One region of the Devosia sp. BK genome, then DNA from elsewhere that is predicted to be linked to it. Evidence: predicted binding sites of a transcription regulator. Region 1 holds the regulator's gene; the other holds the start of a gene.
The links. Region 1 encodes PhoB, which activates phosphate uptake and scavenging genes when phosphate is short. Its sites were predicted from a motif close to TGTCATNNANCTGTCAT; they were not measured.
Positions count from the first base shown of each region.

Region 2: phnC (phosphonate ABC transporter ATP-binding protein) is a predicted target of PhoB. The motif match lies at 9,300-9,316, and genes of this name have one in related genera.

Region 1 covers NZ_JAIMBX010000001.1:591,009-601,899, forward strand. The annotation lists gene DevBK_RS02855 (YaiI/YqxD family protein) at 1-316, shown strand, start outside; gene DevBK_RS02860 (cold-shock protein) at 521-727, shown strand; gene DevBK_RS02865 (hypothetical protein) at 775-1,029, shown strand; gene DevBK_RS02870 (hypothetical protein) at 1,206-1,454, shown strand; gene DevBK_RS02875 (MYG1 family protein) at 1,470-2,393, opposite strand; gene DevBK_RS02880 (GGDEF domain-containing protein) at 2,583-3,719, shown strand; gene phoB (phosphate regulon transcriptional regulator PhoB) at 3,716-4,417, opposite strand; gene phoU (phosphate signaling complex protein PhoU) at 4,523-5,239, opposite strand; gene pstB (phosphate ABC transporter ATP-binding protein PstB) at 5,263-6,045, opposite strand; gene pstA (phosphate ABC transporter permease PstA) at 6,114-7,478, opposite strand; gene pstC (phosphate ABC transporter permease subunit PstC) at 7,480-8,853, opposite strand; gene DevBK_RS02910 (substrate-binding domain-containing protein) at 8,920-9,945, opposite strand; gene DevBK_RS02915 (IclR family transcriptional regulator C-terminal domain-containing protein) at 10,219-10,891, opposite strand, start outside.
Region 2 covers NZ_JAIMBX010000001.1:238,981-249,871, reverse strand. The annotation lists gene DevBK_RS01130 (Wzz/FepE/Etk N-terminal domain-containing protein) at 1-1,671, opposite strand, end outside; gene DevBK_RS01125 (glycosyltransferase family 2 protein) at 1,692-2,582, opposite strand; gene DevBK_RS01120 (glycosyltransferase family 2 protein) at 2,582-3,580, opposite strand; gene DevBK_RS01115 (glycosyltransferase) at 3,577-4,734, opposite strand; gene phnE (phosphonate ABC transporter, permease protein PhnE) at 4,976-6,316, opposite strand; gene phnE (phosphonate ABC transporter, permease protein PhnE) at 6,319-7,293, opposite strand; gene phnD (phosphonate ABC transporter substrate-binding protein) at 7,435-8,343, opposite strand; gene phnC (phosphonate ABC transporter ATP-binding protein) at 8,405-9,232, opposite strand; gene DevBK_RS01090 (DapH/DapD/GlmU-related protein) at 9,556-10,173, opposite strand; gene phnL (phosphonate C-P lyase system protein PhnL) at 10,170-10,874, opposite strand; gene phnK (phosphonate C-P lyase system protein PhnK) at 10,874-10,891, opposite strand, start outside.

The sequences.
Region 1 (10,891 bases):
CAATGTGATGGTGCCGCAAGGGGCCGACGCGGCTGATGACTGGATCGTCGAGGCGGTGGAAGCGGGGGACCTCGTCGTGACCTCCGACATTCCGCTGGCAAGCCGCGTGCTGGCCAAGGATGGGGTGGCGATCGGACCGACGGGGAAACTGTTTACGTCTGACTCGATCGGCATGGCAATGGCGATGCGCGAGCTTAATCAACATCTTAGGGAGACCGGCGAAAGCCGCGGGATTAATGCCAGTTTCACGGCAAAGGATCGCTCCAGTTTCCTCCAACAGTTCGATGCGGCCGTGCAGCGCGCCAAGCGCCGTTAGATATAAGTGAACGCTGCCTTGACTTTGACGCATTGAACGCGATATATCTGATCATACGTTTTCTGCCCGCGTGGCGACCTGACCTTCCCGGTATAGCCGGTTGATTGGCTTTCCTTTCGAACTGCAAACGTTGGTATCTCCCGGTGCATATCGCGCGGGAGAAATGCTCGCTTGCACAGCTTCGAGCCAATTCAGAGACTTCCCATGATCAATGGTACTGTAAAATTTTTCAATTCCACCAAGGGTTTTGGCTTCATTTCGCCCGATGACGGCGGCAAGGATGCCTTCCTTCATATCTCGGCTCTCGAGCGTGCTGGCGTGACCACCGTCGCCGACGGCCAGAAGTTAAGCTATGATCTGGAACGCGGCCGCGACGGTCGTGAGTCCGCGATCAATGTACAGCTTGCCTAAAGCAGATCTTGCCGGGGCAGCACTGCCCCGGCGTTCAGGAGCGTCTGATGTCTCATCTGTTTAAGGTCGGCGAGATGGTCGATCTGCGATCCGCTCCCCGCCACAGCAATCGGCCCAATGGGCCCTGCGAAGTCATTGCCTGCCTGCCACATGATAGTGGCCCAGTGCAATATCGGGTGAAATCGCGCGGTGAAAGCGTTGAGCGGGTGGTCGATGAAGTCGACCTGTCGCCGAGCAACGCCACCAAGGCGACCAGCACGCTGGCTCAAAGCGTCTTCAGCATTGCCGTGAACAAACGCTAGTTCGTTCCGGCTTGATCAGCGCATAGGCGGGTTTCGATCCTGCGGCGTTTTCGCTGCAGCGGCACCGCCACGCGCTGTCGTCGCGCTGAAATAATCGACAGCTATTGTTGTCCAATACAAATCATTCGGCGCCTTTGCGCGCCGGACGTCGGCGTTTTGCCGAAAGAAAGTTTAGAATGAATACGCAGATATTGAATATGCCGGGACAGTTGTTCCTCGGCACGAATGTTGAAAATGCATTTGCCCAGGGCGGGCGCCGGTTTTCGTCGGCGGCCAAGGCCGTACGCTTTGCCATGGAGCAGGCAGCGCCGGTGAGCCTGCGCGGTGCCATGCTCAAGGTTGAGGGCGAAACGCTTGGGCCGGACCAGATCCGCACCCTTCACAGCCAGATGGAAACCATCGGGCAAGAGTGCCGCGCGCGATAGCGCGGCCCGTCGACTTTAGGCCGCGTGGCTCTTGAGTGCCTCGGCCACCGCGAGCTCTGCCATTGTCAGGGCCGCAGCGCGGGTTCGCGCAGCGGCGATAAAACGGCCGTTGTGGCAGAACGTGGCGCCGGGAACACCGGATGCCTTTTCCAGATCCTCATTGACGAGGCCAGCCCAGGCGGCAGGCAGATCGGCACGAAGCTCGAAGCCTTCGCCGCGACGGATGCCTGTTAGGCACCAATCCTTATCGCGCGGATGGACGACGAAGAGCAGATGGTCGGCGCCGGCTTTTTCGATGGCCGGGCGGAACGGCATGCCCATGGGCAATTCCAGAACGCGGCCGGGCCCGGTGGCCTCAATGGCGGCAAGAACTACGCTTTCGGCGCGGAGCTTTGCGGCTGCGCGCTTGACGCCGGCTTCAACGAAGCTGCGCGCAACGGCAAGCGCCTGCATGAAGGCCTTTTCGTCAGCATCGGTATCGGTGTCGTCGAAATCGGGCTTCAGGGTTTCGAGCAGCGAAGAGAGCGACAGGCCGGCGAGGGGGCCCGACGGGCTCTGCGCGCCATTATCGACGAGATCGATCGGCAGAACGAAACTGCCGTCAAAGCTCTCGTGGATGCTGTCCACATGGTTTGCCGGGGTGCCGAGGGCGGCGATGTAGTCGCGCCCAAAGTGCTTCCAGACGAGACCGAAGGAGCTGTAGGGCTGGCCATCGTCGCGGAGGGGCGCCCCGCGCTGGTGATGATCGAAAATATTGGCCGCTGGATCATAGGCACCGCCGACATCGTAGATGATGCGATCGGGGGCTGGGGCGATCCAATCCGGAGCGCGGGTGCGCACGACGCTGGCCTCGGGAAAGAGGCGCGTGAGGATGACGCTCGAGAGCAGTTCATCGGCATGAAATCCGCCAGAATGGGTGACGAGGAACTGGACAGACATGCCGGTTTGCCTTGCTTTCGAACGGTAAGGAAGCGTTAGCCTCAGCTAGCCTGCTTCGGGTGTTTGGCGCAATGGTATCAAGCCCATAAGCCTTGCATTAACTGGTCTGACCTTAGGTTGAAAGAGAGGCGGAGGCGAATCCGCTTGGGCGGCGTTACAGGCCGCAAAGTGTTTCTGCCGGGGAGTTTTATGGTCAGCCTCAATTGGGTGACGACGTCGGGTTTTGCCATTCTGGCAATCCTTTGCGTCTGCGTTTTCCTCGGCATGCGACGCATGCCTTCTTTGGCATGGCTTGTCGCGACCGCTGTAATCGCGACGATCGAGACCGTTTTTCTGGCCAATGCACAATTTGAGACCGTAAGCTCCAATGCCGTCGCCGTGCTGACGCCACTGGCCTATATCTGCTTTGGCGAGGCCATTCGCGCGGCGCTTGGGCAGCGGAGCCGGAACTGGTGGCTCTATGGCGCTGTGGCTGTGTTCACTCTTGCAGCTGTATCGCTGAAGCTGGCCGATGTGCCGTTCAGCTATCGGACGCCGGTGTTTCAGATCGCTTGTGCGCTGGCGCTTTGGGACGGCATCTATCGGCTGGCCAAGTTGCCGACGCGCAGCTTTATCGATCACGGCCTGATCGGGGTGGTCGGCGGGCTGTTCGCCATCTTCATTTTCAGGGCGGTGACCTATCCGTTCATCTACGGGCCGGACGTCGCCTATGCGGTCATTCGTGCGGGCGATATCGAGCGGGCGACGCTCATGCTCTCGGCATTGCTGTCGGCTGTAGCTATTCTTTTGACGCTCGCGCGGATCATCAATGGCGTCATCGTGGCTTATCGGCGGCGCTCGGAGCTCGACAGCCTCACGGGGCTTTTGAACCACCAGGCGTTTCATCAATTGGCGAGCGTCGCCGGCAAGACCGGTGGCAGCGTGATTTTCTGCGATATCGATCATTTCAAATCGATCAATGACCGGTTCGGCCATTCGGCGGGCGACAAGGCGCTGTGCGCCTTTGCCGAGCTGTTGCGCTTGAGCGGTTATCAGACCGGGCGTCTGGGTGGCGAGGAATTTGCCGTGCTGGTGCCGGGCGGGTCGATCGCGGTGGCGATGATCGAGGCTGATCGGCTGCGCAAGAAATTCAGTGACCTGCGGCATGCCAATATGCCGGGCGATCTGCGGATTACGGCGAGCTTCGGCATTGCCGAATATGAAGCAGGCGCGGAGCCGCGGCAGGCGTTTTCGAAGGCGGACGCGGCGCTTTATGCGGCCAAGTCAAGCGGCCGCAATCGCGTGAGCGTGCATCAGGCCGAGTCAGTCAAGAGCGCTGCAGCCTAGGCTGGCTGGCCGAAGCGCTCGTCGAAGGCGTAGCCGGCGCCGCGGACAGTGCGGATCGGATCGCTTTCGCGGCCGCGATTGATGGCGCGGCGGAGGCGGCCGATATGGACGTCGACGGTGCGCTCATCGACATAGACGTCATTGCCCCAGACGCCATCGAGAAGCTGCTCGCGCGAATAGACGCGGCCGGGATGGCGCATGAGATATTCGAGGAGGCGGTATTCGGTCGGGCCCAAGTGCACGTCGCGGGTGGAGCGGCGGACGCGATGGGTGGTACGGTCGAGTTCGAGATCGCCGACCTTGAGCGCTGCCGTCACGAGGTTCGGATTGGCGCGACGGAGGAGGGCGTGGATGCGGGCGACCAGTTCGGGGACCGAGAAGGGCTTTACGACATAGTCGTCGGCGCCGGTCGAAAGGCCGCGAACGCGCTCTTCTTCTTCGCCGCGAGCGGTGAGCATAATGATGGGGATGCGCTGGGTTTCTTCGCGGGCGCGGAGACGCCGGCAGAGTTCGATGCCTGAAATCTCGGGCAGCATCCAATCGAGCAGGATCAGATCCGGCAGCTTGTCCTGAATGGCGAGCTGGGCTTCGTCGCCGGTTTCGGCGGTGACGACGCGAAAGCCTTCGGCTTCGAGATTATAGCGCAAGAGGATGGCGATATCGCCCTCGTCTTCGACAACGAGAATGGTCGCGGGCATAGGCGTGCTCCATCGATCGGCCTCAACGTCTGGCCGAAAGTCATGGTTCTTGTGGTTTACCCCCACCCGGCCTCCCCCTGAAAGAGGGGGAGGGGAAGGAAGGGTTTACGCTTTGATCTGCGTGCGGTGCAGTTCCTGGACGTCGGCCGTGAGTTGCTTGCCGGTTTGCAGGTAGTAGGCGCGTTCGGCGATGTTGGTCGCGTGGTCGCCGATGCGCTCGAGGTTTTTGGCGCAGAAGAGGAGATGCGTGCAGGTGGTGATGTTGCGCGGATCTTCCAGCATGTAGGTCAAGAGTTCGCGGAAGAGCGAGGTGTGCATGGCGTCGACTTCGTCGTCGCGGTTGCAGACTTCGACGGCGGCTGCCGCATCGCGATTGGCATAGGCGTCGAGGGAGTCCTTGAGCTGACGGAGGACAAGGGCGGTCATGTTCTTGACGCCATTGTAGAAGGTCGGCTGCAGGTTGATGCCTTCGAGTTTCAGCGAACGGCGAGCCAGTTGCTTGGCCATGTCGCCGACGCGTTCGAGATCGTTGGCGACGTGAACGGCGGTGATGACCGATCTCAGGTCGCTCGCCATCGGCTGGCGGCGGGCGATCAGGGAGACGGCCATTTCGTCGATCTTGCGCTGCATGTCGTCGATGCGCTGGTCGGCGATGATGGTGAGGTCGGCCAGCTCGCGATCGAGCTTGAGAAGGGCCTTGGTGCCGTTCTCGATGGCGACTTCGACCTGGCCGCCCATTTCGGCAATGGTCTGGGCCAGGGTGTTGAGCTCGTCGGTGAAGGACGAGACGATGTGGTCGGACGTGCTGTTATTGGTGGGCATGATGTTGGCTCCTCGTTCCGCGATCAGCCGATGCGGCCCATGATGTAGTCCTGGGTCTGCTTGTTCACCGGATTGGTGAAGATGTCTTCGGTCTGACCCTGTTCGATCAGATTGCCCAGATGGAAGAAGGCGGTGCGCTGGCTGACGCGGGCGGCCTGCTGCATCGAGTGGGTCACGATGACGATGGTGTAGTTTTCGCGCAGTTCGTCGATCAGCTCTTCGATGACGGCGGTGGCGATCGGGTCGAGGGCCGAGCAGGGCTCGTCCATCAGGATCACTTCGGGGCCAACGGCGATGGCGCGCGCGATGCAAAGACGCTGTTGCTGGCCGCCGGAGAGGCCGGTGCCGGGCTCGGCCAGACGATCCTTCACTTCTTCGAAGAGGCCGGCCTTGCGGAGCGATGACACGACGATTTCGTCGAGATCGGTCTTGTTACGGGCGAGGCCATGGATGCGCGGGCCATAGGCGACGTTGTCGTAGATCGACTTGGGGAAGGGATTGGGCTTCTGGAAGACCATGCCGATGCGGGCGCGCAGTTCGACCACGTCCAGATCCTGGGCATAGATGTCCTCGCCATCGAGCTTGATAGTGCCGCCGACCTTGGCGCCTTCGATGGTGTCGTTCATGCGATTGATGCAGCGCAGGAAGGTCGACTTGCCGCAGCCCGATGGCCCGATGAAGGCGGTGACGGCGCGGTCAGGAATGTCGATCGAAATGCCGTGCAGGGCTTGCTTGGCGCCATAGTGGACGGTGACGTCGCGGGCGGTCAGGCGGATAGGGCGGTCAAGCACGTCAGTCGGGTTCATAGCGGAGTCCAGGTTCTGGGAGGTCTTCTTTACCTTGCCGGCAAGCATATCCATTTGGATCACACTCCTTAAGCGCGCTTTTCAAGGCGGGAGCGGAGATAGATCGCCACGCCGTTGAGCAGGATCATTACCCCAAGCAGCACCATGATGGCGGCTGCGGTGCGGGGCTCGAAGAAATTGCGGTTTTCATTGCCCTGCCAGAGATAGATCTGGACGGGAAGGGCGGCGGCCTGATCGAGCGGGGTTGCGGGGACCGACGCAACGAAGGCCTTCATGCCGATGAGCAGCAGTGGGGCGGTTTCACCGAGGGCATGGGCGACGCCGAGAATGGTAGCCGTCAGGATCGAGGGGAAGGTCACCGGCAGGACGTGGTGGAACACCATCTGCGTTTTCGAGGCACCCATGCCGAGCGCTGCCTGGCGGAGGGCCGGGGAAACGCCCATCAGCGCGCCACGGGTGGCGATGATGATGGTGGGAAGGGTCATCAGCGTCAGCACCAGGCCGCCAACGAGCGGGGCGGAGATCGGCAGGTGGAACCAGTTGATGAACACCGCGGCGCCGAGGAGGCCGAAGACGATCGAGGGGACGGCCGCGAGGTTGTTGATGTTGACCTCGATGAGATCGGTGAGGCGCGATTTTGGCGCGAACTCTTCGAGATAGATGGCCGCGGCAACGCCGATCGGAACGGCGAGGACGACAACGATCAGCATCATCCAGAGCGTGCCGACAAAGGCGCCGAGGAGACCAGCGGACGCAGGCGCCGAGCGGCTATCGACATTGGTGAAGATCGACCAAGCAAAACCATTGGTGATGGTGCCGTTTTCTTCGAAGATGTCGATCAGGCCACGGGTTGGCGCCGAAAGCTGCTGTTGGGTATCACCGAGCGAGCGATCGATATTGCCCTTCACCCAATTGGCCGTATTGGCCGAGGCGAGCACGTCGACTTCGACGGTCTGGCCGAGGAGCGAGGGATCGCTGACGAACTTTTCGCGAATGGCGTGGCGGGCATTGGTCTCGGGGATCGCGAGTAGTTCGCGGCTCGTAATGTCGTAGCCTTCCGGTAGCGCCTTGCGAAGCGAGGCTTCGACAATGGTGTTCCAGTTGAGGAGCGCCACTTCGCGCTGCCACTTGAGGCTTGCCGCATTGAACTCGGCTTCCGAGGCGAAATCGGCACGGGCAGGGGCCGGGCCAACGTCGATCACAGCCGGATCATAGGTGACGGCCAGGTGGACGTTGGACTGGATGAAGGCCGGGATGCCCTTGCGGAACACATCGACGAACAGCAGGGCCACGAAGCCAAGGGCAAGAGCGATGGCGGCGATGCCAAGGCCGCGGAAGATTTGCTCATTCAGGTGACGGCGGCGGAGGCCGGACCGGACAAGCTTGCGGCGATCGGCGCTGGCGCTGGAGGACGTCTGAATATCGGTAGCCATTTTATTCGTACTGCTCCCGGAAGCGGCGCACGATGTAGAGCGCGAAGATGTTGAGGCAGAGGGTCACGACGAAGAGCGTCAGGCCCAGAGCAAAGCCGACCAGGGACTGCGGGCCGGTGAAATCGGTATCGCCGGTGAGCTGGTTGACGATCGAGACTGTGATGGTCGAGACGGGCTCGAGCGGATTGCCGCGAAGGATGGGCGCGTTACCGGCCGCAAGCACCACGATCATGGTTTCGCCGATGGCGCGGCTGACGGCGAGAAGGAAGGCGCCGACGATGCCGGGAAGGGCGGCGGGCAAGAGGACGTTGCGGATCGTCTCGGACTGCGTCGCGCCAAGGCCATAGGCACCATCGCGCAGGGTGCGCGGCACCTGGTTGAGGATGTCATCGGAAAGGGACGAGACAAAGGGGATGATCATGATGCCCATGACCACGCCCGCCGTGAGCGCCGAAGTGGCGCTGACCTGGAGGCCGATCGCATTGCCGACATCGCGGAGGAAGGGACCGACCGTGACGAGGGCGAAGAAGCCGAAGACGATTGTCGGAATACCGGCGAGGATTTCGATCAGGGGCTTGGCGACGGCGCGGAGCGATTTTGGGGCATATTGGCTGAGATAGATGGCAGCCATCAGGCCGACCGGAACGGCGACCAGCATGGCGATGGCCGTGATCATCAGCGTGCCCGACAGCAGCGGCAGGAGGCCATACTGACCGTGATTGGTGCCGCCAGCATTGTTGGGGGCCCAGACAGTGCCGAAGAAGAAGTCGATGGGGTTGATGAAGGTGAAGAACTTGAACGCTTCGGTAACGAGCGAGGCGACGATGCCGACCGTGGTCAGAATGGCAACAGCCGAGCAGGCGAGGAGCAGGATATTGACCGCGCGCTCAACCTGATTGCGAGCGCGGAGGCGCGCCGTGATCTGGGAGCGGGCATAGAGGAGGCCTGCGCCGCCCGCCACGATGGCCAGGATCAGCGAACCGGCAAAGGTGATGAAATTGAACGAGCGCAGCGCATCGCCGGCGGCCTGTTCGTATGGGGCCAGTTCACCGGTGACGCCATAGCCGGAGGCCAGGGAATTGACGCGGTTGATGGCATTGTTGAGGCCCATCTGATCGAGCGACATTACTGTGTCGGTTGGGATCAGAGAGACAGTGTAATTGCGGGTGATATCGCCGCCGAACCAGGCCCAGAGCAGCACGACTGCAAGCGCGGGCAGCATGGCCCAAAGGGCGGTGAAGGTGCCGTGATATTGCGGGCGGGAGTGAACGGTCACGCCATTGGTCGTGACGAGGTTGCGGCTCCTCGACCAGCCGGTCTGATAGGATATGCCTAGGATGACGAGCAGTACGCCGGCTACGACCAGAGCATTCATCGATGCGCTCCCGCGGGAAAACGAAAGAACGGGCCGCACCGGGAAGGTGCGGCCCGCAATGGTCTCTTACTGAGCAGCGCCAGCTTCGAAAGAAGCGAGGACTTCAGCAGTCTTGTCAGCCGGCTGCGGGATCAGGCCAGCAGCTTCAAGGATGCCGCCTTCGCCCGAAACGCCTTCGGAGAGGAAGAACTGAACGTAGTCTTCGATGCCCGGGATGGTGCCGATGTGCTGGCCCTTGACGTAGAAGAACAGCGGGCGCGAGACGGGGTATTCGCCGTCAGCAACGGTTTCCTTGGAGGGGGTGACGCCGTTCACGGTCGCAACCTTGAGCGAGTCGGTGTTCTGTTCGTAGAACGAGAGACCGAAGACGCCGACGGTGTTCGGGTCCGAGTTCAGGCGAGCCAGGGTCTCGGTGTAGTCGCCCGAGATTTCGATGACGACGTCCTGACGGAAGGTGGTTTCAGCGGCCTTGATTTCGTCTTCGGAAAGACCTTCTGGAGCGCCAGCTTCCTTGAAGCCTGCGGTCACGACCTTTTCCTGGAAGACTTCACGGGTGCCGTGGTTCGACGCTGGGATAGCGAGCGAGATCGGCTGGTTCGGGAGCGACGCGTCGATTTCGTTCCAGGTCTTGTAGGGGTTATCGACGAGAGCGCCGTCAACGACGACCTTGGCGGCAATGGCCTTGTAAACCTGGAGCGGGGTGAGGGCGAAATCAGCGCCCGAAGCGGCGGAGGCGAAGACGATGCCGTCGAAGCCGAACTGGACTTCGCGGATGTCGGTCACGCCGTTGGTGGTGCAGACTTCACGTTCCGCATCCTTGATCTGGCGCGAAGCATTGGCGATGTCGATGGTGTTTTCACCAACGCCTTCGCAGAACTGCTTGAGGCCGCCACCGGTGCCGCCGGAGCCGACAACCGGGGTCTTGAATTCAGGGAAGGCGGCGCTGAATTCTTCAGCAACGATCGAAGCGAAGGGCAGAACCGTCGACGAGCCGGCGATCTGGATGGTGTCGCGCGACTGGGCGAAAGCACCGGTGGTGCCGAAGGCGGCGAGTGCGATAACGGCGGCGCTTGCGAAAAGTGCGGTCTTCATGAAAGTTCCCTTTCGGAAATTCGGTTCTTAGACATGGCCAGCCATGCTTGCGGCCGTCCTGTGACGCGGCAGACCATATTGTCGCCCAGCGACGGTTTTATTGCATTGGGGTGACTGGTTTGTGACAGTGCAAACCGATGTTTTTAAAGGTGAAACCCGACAATATCGGTTTTGTGACAGCTTTTGTGACGCTGTTTTGTGACTCGGCCTGCAAGGTTCTCACCGAGGCGCTGATCCCAATCTTAGCCGGGAATTGTGACAGTTGACCAAGGGTCAGCGCAGGAGCGGCCGAAGATCGGACTGTATCTTGCGCATGAGGGGCAGGAAGCTTGCGATCATGCGCGACGTCGAGGCGCGGGCGGTTTGGGCGCCGATATTCACCGCGGCTATGACTTTGCCGGACGAATTGTAGAGCGGCACGGCTATCGAGCAGAGACCGAGTTCGAGTTCCTGGTCGATGACAGCAAAACCCTGAGCGGCGACGACCGCGAGTTCCGTCGTGATCGATGGAAGGTCGGCCTTGGTGCGGCTGGTATAGGCCATGAGGCGCGAGCGATCGAGAATGGTCGCGGCTTCGTCGAGCGGCAGGGCGGCGAGGAGAATGCGGCCCATCGACGTGCAATAAGCGGGTAGGCGCGCGCCGGGGCCGAGATTGATCGACATGACGTGGCGGGTCGAGGCGCGTGCGACGTAGAGAATGTCGGTGCCGTCGAGTACGGCGGCGGAGGTGCTCTCGCCGGTCGCGACCGAGAGTTCTTCGAGGAAGGGCTGAATCATCTGCGGCAAGGTATTGGCCGCAAGGTAGAAATGGCCAAGGTTGAGGACGCGCGGCGTCAGCTGGAAGAATTTTCCGTCATAGGTGGCGTAGCCGAGGTGGACGAGGGTCAGGAGGCAGCGGCGGGCCGTGGCGCGTTCGAGGCTCGTGCGGGCCGCGACTTCGGTGATC
Region 2 (10,891 bases), 350 kb from region 1:
AACCGAAACCACGCCAAGTACCGGGCTCGCCCGCTCAGCAACCGGCTGCAGCACCAGCCGCGTTGCCTTCAGCGCCTCGAGATAAGGCGCGCCCCAGCGCCGACCCATCTTGCTGCCAAGCGCCCCGCGCACCAGCATGCGAATGGTTTTGCGCCTGATGTCCTGCGTGTCATCGGCCCCAAGCTGCAGTTTTGGCATATAGCCAAGGAACCGCAGCCCCAATTGCCGGCGCACCTGCTCCCCGGTGCGGAAACCGCGCTCGCGCAATTCGTTGAGCATGCCGAGAACCGCGCCGGCGAAACACCCGGCGATAATCGCCGCCAAAAGGATGACGACCGTCCGTGGGCTCGATGGATCATCGGGCATCAGCGCTTCGGTCACGATCCGCACCGATGGGATCGGGAAACTTTGCCGCTGCACCGCCTCTTCGTAGCGCGTCAGATAGCTATTATAGAGCGCCCGCAACGCGTCCGAACGCTGCTGCAATTCATTCAAGCGCACCTGTTCCTGGCCGATTGCCCCGGCGCTCTGCCCTTCAGCGTCGATATCCCCGCGCAGCCCGATTTCCTGCTGCTGGGCAATGGTCAGTTGCGTGCGATATTGCTGCCCAAGGTTTTGCAGCAGCGCAAAGATGCGATTGTCGAGCGCGGTCTTTTCAGCCCGCAAGACCGAAAGCTGCGGATGGTCCGCGCCATAGGTGCCTTCAACCTCCGCAATCCGGCTCGTCAGTGTCGCCACCTGATTGCGCAGCAGCGAAATTTCCGCCGGATCCGATTGCGCTCCAGCGAGCAGCGACACCGAAGCCGAAGCCGCTTCGGGCCCCTCCGCGATGACCGCCTCGACCTGCCCCGAAAGCGCCCGCAGCCGCGCCGTCTCCGCCTGCGCCTCGGCAAGCTGAGTGGAGAGCGTCTCAATGCGCTGATTGGTCAGGTCGCGATCCTGCCCCACGCTGAGGCCGGTTTCCTTGCGATATTGCTCGATCGCCAAAATCGCCTGGCGCTGGCTTTCGCCAATCTCGGCGAGCCGCTGCTGTAGCCAATCGGCCGCCGCGCCCGTCGCTTCGAGTTCGGCATTGAGCTGATCCTGCAGCAGCGCCTGTCCATAGGCCCGCGCAATGCGCTGCGCCAGTTCCGGCGTCGCTGCCTCATAGCCGACGCGAATGATCGAGGACCGCCCCATGCGGTCCACCGCCACATTGGCGCGCAGCATCCCGGCGACTTCATCGAGCGTTGCTTCCCGCGTTTCCGTCGCAGCGCCCGATCCAAGCCCGAAAAGGCTCTTCACCCGCTGGCTGAACGAGGGCGGCGGATTGAGAAATTCCTGATCGGTCATCAGGTTTTCCGCTTCCGCTACGGCCTTAGCGACGCGGCTCGAGCGTAGAACCTCGATCTGGTTGAGCACCTGCGCTTCGAGATCGGTCGAACTCGTCGCCGTCTGCTCCCCGCTCGTCACCTGTTCGAGCTTTTTGTCGATCAGGATCTGCCCCGCCGACATATAGCTGCGCGGCGCCAGCGCCAGGTAAAACACCGCCAGCGCCACCATCGCGGCAACGCAGAGCGCAAGGATCCACGCCTGCCGCCGCACCAAAGAAAAGATGCGGTCGAGGTCTATGGTCTTGAGGTCCGATGGCTGCGGCGCCATGGCTTCGGGAAAGGGGTTCTTTTCAAGCATGTGGTTCTCCGCCTGAAGGCTCAGGACGTGGCCGAATGGCCATAATGTTCGGCCTGGCTGAGGCCCAAGAGGCCTCCCGCCACACCCATGTGAAGAATGGCCCGCAACCAGTTGCGCCGCCGCGCAATCGGCGAAAAGGCCGTCAGCCCCGTCATCAGGCAGCAAAAGGCGATCTTCGCGCCCACCGCAGGCAGGCGCTTGGCCCGCCCCCCTGTCAGCAACATGCCGTGCGTCTGCCCAAACCGCAGCCGGCGTTTCACGAGCCAACCCATGCTGGCCCGCGCCGCCGGCACCGGCTCTTCCACCAGCGCCTCGGGCGCATAGTCGATCGTGCCGCCCAGATCGGTCAGCGCATAAAAAAACGAGGTATCCTCGCCGCCCGATTTCCCGAGCCTTGGATCAAACCGCAGTGTCGAGAATGGGGCCGTCCAGCGGATCAGCACATTGCAGGTGTAGCCCGTGCGGATCGTGCCCTCGACAAAGACCGGATAGGTCGAGTGAAAATCGCCGCGCCGCATCCAGTCCGGCGCATCCGCCCCATAAACCGCCGCCACCGGCCCCAACACCGCCGCCGCGCCCGTCTCCTCGGCCCGCGCCAGAAGCGCCATCAGCCAGCCGGGGCTCACTGTCTCGTCGTCATCGACAAAGGCGATAAACTCACCCTCCGCCGCATCAAGACACGCATTGCGCGCGATACAGATATTGGCTTCCGGCGCGTGCACATAGCGAACCGGCAAAACCAGTTCCGCCGCAAGTTTCTCAACGAGCCCCCGCGCCGATGGCGTCGTGTCATTATCTGCCACGATCACCCGGACATCGTGCCCGCTGCGCTCCAGCCGCCCGATCGAGCGCAGCGTCTCGGCCAGAAACGGCCGGCGAAAGGTGCAAACACAGATATCGACCCGAGCCATCATGCCGCTCCCTTGCGGAACGGCCGCTGGATCAAATGCAGCCAAAAGCCCGATGACCAGGCAAAGTGCATGATCATCGCCGCCCAGCCGACCAGTGGCGACAGGCTCATCGGCATGTCATATTCGGGATAGTATTTCTTCGCCGCATGCACGCCGAGCGCGATGCAGCCAATGCCCCAGAGCAGCAGCGGCAGTAGAAACGCCCAGTGCCAGATCGAGAGCACGGCAAGCAGCACCACCGGCAAAATCGCCAGCGGCGCCATCTGCCGCAGCCGCGGCCGCATCCGGTGCTTCAGAATATTGCGCGCCCTGCCCCCGCCATAGCCAAAATACTGGCGGAAGAGGCTACCGGCCGTCGCGCGCGGATAATAGATCATGCCAGTCCGGTCGGTCAGCCAGATCGTGTGACCCGCCGCCCGCAACCGGAAATCGAGCTCCGCATCCTCATTGGCGCGGAACGTCTCGTCATAGCCACCGACCTCTCGGAACGCATCGACACGCATCAACGCGTGATGCCCATGGTCGACCGGCCCGCTTTCATTGCCGGTGCGATGCGCCGAACCACCCGTGCCGATCGGTGAATTCTGCGCCGTCGCCACCGCCCGTTGAAACGGCTCTTCCCCCTTGGTCGTCATCGGAACGACGACGCTGCCGACACCGCGCTCTTCCGCCTCGGCCACAAGGTCCCGGCAGTAATCTGGCGGATAAGTCCCATGCGCATCGATGCGAATGAGATAATCCGCGCGATCGCCAAACAGCACCACCGCCAGGTTGATCGCCGCGGATTGGATTCGCCGCGTATTGTTGATCAGGTGAATGCGCGTCGATTGAGCCGCCCTTGCCGCCACGATCTCCCGCGTCCCATCGTGGCTGCCGCCATCGGCCACAACGATCGTCGCATCGAGCACTTCGGCCTCGACCAGCAAAACATCGAGCAGACTGGAAATATGCGCGCTTTCGTTCAGCGTCGGCACGATAATCAGAACCCGCGCACTCATGCTGCCATCTCCATCGCCGAGACGCCCGCGAGCGCCCCCAGCTTCTTCACCAGCGCCACGCACTCGTCCTCATCGCAGCGGAAATTGCTCTTGTCCTTCTCCGCCACCGCCCGCGCCAATTCGCGCACTCGGTCGCGGCTCATCCCCGCAAAAAGTTCGACCAGCGTCGAAATCTCGACATCGTCGATGACGATCCCAATCCCATGCCGCTCGATAAAGGCCGCCGTTTCCGTGCCCCTGAGCGCAATCGGAATGGCACCATTCAGGCACCCTTCGTAAATCCGGTTGGGCAGCAGCCAGCTCGAATTCTGCCCCTCTTCGAAAAAGTCGATCGCCCAGACGAAGTGCACATCGGAATAGATCGGCGCCAGATCATCGGGATAAACATAGGGCCCCTCAAAGCGCAGATGCCGCGCCGCCTGGGTCGACCCATGAAAGTCCTCGAACTCGGTCAGCGCCGGCCGCCCGCGCAGCGTCACCTCGAGCTTGCCGCCCAATTCGCTCGATACCTTTTCAAGGATCGCCAGCGACTTGGCGCAGCGCAGCGCCCCGAACCAGCCAAGCCGCAAGGGCCCCTCATCATCCTCGGCCAAAGCCGGATTGCGCCCCGTCTCGGGGATATCAGGCGCAAAAACCTTGTTCTCGACCAGCCGCGCCGGCGGCGCGCCCTGCTCGTCGAAATATTGGCTCAAGAACGCCGGAGAACTCGTCAGCAAAAGGCTCGCCGGCTGCATCAGCCGTTGCTCGACCGAGCGCATCGCCCGCCCGACCCCATCCTCACGCAGCATCAATCGGTGAATATCGAGACATTCATAAACCAACGCCGGCGGATTGGGCCAAAGCTGCAGGAGATGCTCGGCAATCGCCAGCATTTCGAGATTGCGCGCCACGATGACGTCGGGCCGCGAAAATGACCGCGCCCAACCCCGCGCCGTGTAGCGCGCCTTCACCGTCGCGAGCAGCCGCTGCAACATGCGCGCGTCATGCGTCACATCGAGTTCGACCACCATCTCGACCGGCAGGCTCGATGGCGGCGCATCGGCCCGACGGAATCCCGCCAGCTCGATTTCGGCACCACCAAGCTGAAACATCGCCACCCGGCGGCCCACTGCAGGATCGGACAGGTTGGGGACCAGGTAGAGTATCTTGAGCAATCGCGCATCTCCTCTCCGGAACCTGCCGAGTGGAAGATTTGCCAAAGATGCGGTCAACGGCACTCGCGACGACCAAGCAATGCGCCTGCCGCATGTCACGAAGGAGCCGTATTTTCTAAACCGGGAAAAGACGAAGCCGCCACCCGAAGGCAGCGGCTCTCTCATTCGATATTTCAGTAGACCCTCGTGGTGAGGTGCCCTGGGCCAGGCCCGGGGCACCTCACCACGAGGGGCGTGGCTCTCAGGTATTCGACCCAATCAACCGCGAGCGGATGGCGTTCGACATATTGTCGAAGAGGAACACCACCAGGAGGATCAGCAGCACCATATAGGCGACCTTGTCCCAGTCCGAATTGGTGCCCATCGATTCGAGCAGTTTGAGCCCGATGCCCCCCGCCCCGACCGCCCCGATCACGGTGGCCGAGCGCGTATTGCTCTCCCAGAAGTAGAGCGACTGCGACACGAAGACCGGCAGAACCTGCGGCACAACGCCATAGCGGTTGACCGCCATCGGGCTCGCGCCCACCGATTTCATGCCCTCTCGCTGCTTGTCGTCGACATTTTCCAGCGCCTCGGCATAGACCTTCCCAAGCGCCCCGGTATCGGTGAGGAAAATCGCCGCGATCCCCGGGATCGGCCCCGGCCCAAAGCCGCGGGTAAAGAACAGCGCCCAGATCAACATGTCCACCGAGCGGATGAAGTCGAAGAACCGCTTCATCCCCCAATTGGCCGCCCGGTTCGGCGTGATCGTCCGCGCCGCGATGAAAGCGAGCGGGAAGGCGATCAGTGTCGCGAGGAGCGTACCAACAAACGCCATAACGAGCGTCTGGAACAGCTTTACGAGAATATCGGCATGCTGCCACGCCTTATTGCCTAGCCACTGGTTGAGCACATATTGCGCATTCGACATCTCGGGATTGACCCGATCGCCCGAGAGCATCAGCCCGATCGAGGAGAGGAGATCATTGCCCCAGAGCGGCGAGGTCGGATCATAGAGGAAATTGGCCCAGCCGAAGAACCGGCGCTGCACCGCGACCTGATTGGCGCGGATCTCGGCCTGCCCTTCGAACCCAAAATCGACCACCACCTTCTGCCGATCCTGCTGGATCGCGGCTGGCGCACCTTCCGGCGCCAGCGCCGCATCCGCCGTGATCATCACCGGCCACACTTCGCCATCGAGATAGACATCGACCTGTCGCGTCGTGATCTCGAGCTTATCTGCCTCACTACCGAAGGTCGCGGTCATGCTGCCGTCGCCATGCGGCGTCAGCCAATCGATCGTCGCATCAGCCGGATATTGCCCGCGGCTCGACCATTGCGGCGTGACCACGCCATCATCGCCAAAGCGCAGCCGCGGCTGGGCGCGCCAGCTATACCAGTCCTGCACATAGATCGACGCACGATCCCATTTGCCGTTCTGCAAGGCCGGTCCGACATTAAAGAAAAACCAGCAGAAAACGAGATATGCCGCCGTCGCCACAGGCGCCACGATCAACCCATGCCGTTTGAGGAACGAGGTCTTGAAGACCTCAGGGAATTTCTGTTCGAGCCGAGCGCGCTCGGCAGCACTGATCGCCGACATGGTCACACGCTCGCCTTTCCGAAATTGAAGCTGCCATCGCCCACCAGCCGCCGCCGCAGCCAGCCCGAAAACTGGTCGATGGCAATGATGGTCACGAGCAGCAGAATGATGATCGCATAGGTCTGCGCGGCATAATCGCGCCCGATCGAAAGGCGAAACACTTCGCCGATCCCGCCGCCGCCCACTGCCCCGATAATGGTCGAAGCGCGCACGTTGATCTCGAGGCGCAGCAGCCCATAGGACACAAAATTGGGCATCACCTGAGGCACGATGGCGTAGCGTACCCGCTCAAGCCAGCTCGCGCCAACCGATTTCAGCCCCTCATCGGGCTTCATGTCAGCATTCTCGACAACTTCGAAAAACAATTTCCCGAGCGCGCCAATGGTGTGCAGCGACACGGCCGCAATAGCAGCAATCGGCCCGATCGAAAGCACGGCTGTCAGCAGCCCGGCGATGACGATTTCCGGGAAGGCACGCATCACTTCCATGATGCGCCGCACCACCCAGCGCACCGGCCCCGCGCCCACGAGATTGGTCGCAGCAAAGAAGCAAAGGCAAAAACCGATCGCTCCGCCGATGATCGTCGACACCACGGCAATATTGACCGTGACGATGAGCTGATAGATGAAATTGGGAATGTAGAGGCTGTCGGTCAGATAGATATTGCTCGAGGTATAATCATACTTCGCCGAGCCATCGAAATAGGGCGAGGCCACCCCGAACATGGCGCGAAAAATCTCGAGCGGATCGCGCGGCGTAAAGTTCTTGATAAAGTCGAACATGAAGGGAAGGCGTTCGAAAAACTTCCCCGAATTGGCCGAATTGGCATAGCTCATGGCCGCCACCAGCGCGACGATTACCCCGATCACCACGAGGATCGTATAGACCCGCCGCGTCATCACCTGAGAGCGATAATGCTGCAGGATCGTTTGGCCGGCCGGCGAAAGCCCGGGTGACTGCTGGGAAATATCGGCCATCGCGAGGCATCTCCGACAACCACGGCGTCATTCCCGCGAAAGCGGGAATCCCTCTTGCAGAGATCCCCGCTTTCGCGGGGATGACGCTGTGGCTTGATTGAAATGAGAGGCAGGCTGCGCCTGCCTCCCGGGATCAAAAAATCAGCCGCCGATAACCGACTTACGGGCGTCGATGATCGTCTGGTACATGGTCTGGTCGGCGTCGACGAAGTTGGTGTAGCCGCCGGCGGTGAAGGCGTCGAAGCATTCGAAATCGGTCTCGGGCAGCGCCTTGAACATGGCGGTGACCTTTTCCTTGATGTCGGCTGGCAGCTTGTTCGACACCATCAGCGGGCCGTTCGGGATGATCGGCGACTGCCAGACTTCGACCAGGTCATCCATGTCGAGGAGGCCCTTGTCGACCATGATGCGCAGGTTACCGGAAGTGTAGCCTTCCGAGAATTCGCCCTGGCCCGAACCGAAGGTCGTGCCGACATCCCAGGTGCCGTCGAGAACGCCGAGCACGAGGTTTTCGTGGCCGCCGCCAAATCCGGTTTCGCTGTAGAACTCAGCGATCGGCATGCCGAGGTCGGCTGGAAGAGCGACGGACGGGATCAGGTAGCCCGAGGTGGAGTCCGGATCGGCAAAGCCGAGCTTCTTGCCCTTGCTCGAGGCAAGATCGGTGATGCCGCTATCAGCGCGAGCAACCATGATCGTGTGGTAGCCGGTCGAACCGTCTTCCTGCTGGGTGGTCAGCACCGGGTCAACGGCTTCCGGGTCCTGCAGGTAGATCGCGGCATAGGACGAAGCGCCCATGATGGCGATGTCGATAGTGCCGCCAAGGAGGCCCTGGATGATGCCGTTATAGTCGGGCGATGGGAAGAACTGGACATCGGTGGCGCCGGTTGCGGCCTTCAGCGGCTCGGCAACGCATTCGGAACGGCGCAGCTGGTCGGCTTCGTTTTCGCCGCCATCGAGACCGATGCGGAGGACGAGACCGTCCTGGGCAAAGGCTGCGGTCGACATGGAAAGCGCGACGGAGGCGAGAAGCAGTTTACGGATCGCGGACACGGGAGGTCTCCTTTGGTGACGCGTTTGGGTAATCTCGGTTTTTTCTGAAAAGGGCCGAGTTTCAGGGCGCCTGCTGCGCGTTGGTCGGTGTGCGCGGCAGGTATTGGATGGGCGCGATCGAGGTCGAGGTCATCGCCTCGGAAAAGGCCTCCTTGAGGCCATCGGCGCCGTAAATGGTGCGAGCGACATCGGTCGTCAGCTCGTTGGGCGTACCGTCGAACACCACCTTGCCAGCCGCCATCCCGACGATCCGCTCGCAGTAAGCGCGCGCCGTATCGAGCGTGTGGAGATTGGTGATGACGGTGATGCCCTCGGAATTGATGTCGCGGAGCGAGTCCATGACGATCTGCGCATTGCGCGGATCGAGCGAAGCGATCGGCTCGTCGGCAAGGATCATCTTCGGTTTCTGCATCAACGCCCGCGCAATCGCGACGCGCTGCTGCTGGCCGCCCGACAGGGTCTGCGCCCACTGGGTCGCCGTTTGCGCGATATCGAGCCGCTCCAGTGCCTTCAGCGCTTCGAACTGCTCGTCCGGCGAAAACACCTGCAACAGATTCAGCAGAGGATTGCGACCATTGAGCCGCCCCAGCATCACATTGGTGATGACATCGAGCCGCGGCACCAGGTTGAACTGCTGAAAGATCATGGCGCAATCGCGCTGCCAAGCCCGCAACGCCTTGCCCTTGAGCTCGGACGTCTTGACGCCCTCATATTCGATATAGCCCGACGAAACGTCGTTGAGCCGATTGATCATGCGCAGCAGTGTCGACTTGCCAGCGCCCGAACGGCCAATAATGCCCACCATCTGCCCTTGCGGGATTTCGAGCGTCACATCATTGACGGCGATCTTGTCACCGAACCGTCGTGTAACGTGCGAAATCTTGAGCATGAGCCCGCCCCAGTCGTTGAACTGCGGCAGACCTAAGGCGCGCATGTAACGTCACCATGTATGATCGGTGACCGTTCCATGACTATTCACCGCCACCGTGTGGCGGGTTGTCGCGGTAACTAGGGTATTACGGACGCCTTAGCCCCGCGCTCCGGCCCTCCCCTCGCCCCTTGAGGGAGAGGGACAGACCAACTTTGCGTTCAGCAAATTGGTCAGGGTGAGGGGTATTCTCTCCTCCGCAAAGGAGAGCGTGACGGGCACTAAAAGAATACCCCTCTTCCGGCGCTAAGCGCCACCTTCTTCCACAGGGGGAGAAGGGAAGTTCAAGCGCCCTCATACTTCTCCAAAAACGCCTCGATCCCCAGCTCCCGAAAATCCGGCAGCGCCTGATGCAGTTTCTCGTGGCTCCAATCCCACCACTTCATCGCGTCGAGCTTTCCCGCCACATCATCGGAAAACCGCTGCTTGATCGTCCGCGCCGGCACGCCCACGGCAATAGCAAAATCCGCCACGTCCTTGGTCACCACGGCATTGGACCCAATGATCGCGCCATTGCCGATGCTGACCCCCGGCATCACCACGGCGCCATGCCCGATCCAGGTATCGTGCCCAATCCGGATGCCATCTGCCGCCCGCCAGTCGAAAAAGCCCTGATCGTCCTCTTCGCCCTCAAAATACCAGGCCGAGCGATAGGTAAAGTGATGGAGCGAGGCCCGCTCGATCGGATGCATCGACGCATAAATCCGCACATGGCTCGCGATATTGGCGAATTTTCCAATATCCGCATACGCGATCTGCGTATTCTCGACGCAATAGGAATAGTCGCCGATCTTGGACCGGCTGACATGCGAGCCCGCCCCGATCTCGACATAGCGCCCAAGCTCGGACGCCGTCACCTGTGCCGTCAGATGAATGGAGGGTGTGTCGCCAAGCCGGGTCATGCCGCCGCCTTCGGTGCAAAGCCGGTCACATCGACGATCCGGTCGGCCACTTCCGCCCGCACCTCTTCATCATGGAAAATCCCAAGCATCGCGACTCCCTCGCGCTTTTTCTGCGCAATCATCCCAACCACCACCGCCCGATTGGCCGCATCGAGCGATGCCGTCGGCTCATCGAGCAGCAGAACCGGGTGATGCGTGATAAAACCCCGCGCAATATTGACGCGCTGCTGCTCGCCACCCGAAAAAGTCGCTGGCGGCAGCTCCCATAGCCGCTCCGGCAGATTGAGCCGCGCCAGCAGTTCTCCGGCCCGCCCCCGCGCCTCGGCCTTGTCGACCCCACGCACCACCAGCGGCTCCGCCACCACATCGATCGCCGAAACCCGCGGCACCGTCCGCAAAAACTGGCTCACATAGCCAATTGCATCGCGCCGCAAGGTCAGCACAGTCCGCGGATCGGCACTCGCCAAATCCACCATGGCGCCCTCATGCGCAATCAGCACCGAGCCGCGATCGACCCCATAATTCCCATAGACCATCTTTAAAATGGACGACTTCCCCGCCCCCGATGGTCCACCCAGCACCACGCATTCGCCCGGCGCGACGTCGAAAGTGACGTTATCCACCACCGGCAGGCTGATCCCCCCGCGCAAGTGCATGGTAAAAGTCTTTGCGAGATTTCTCACGGATAGAGCGGTCATCATCACACCTGCAAAATCGA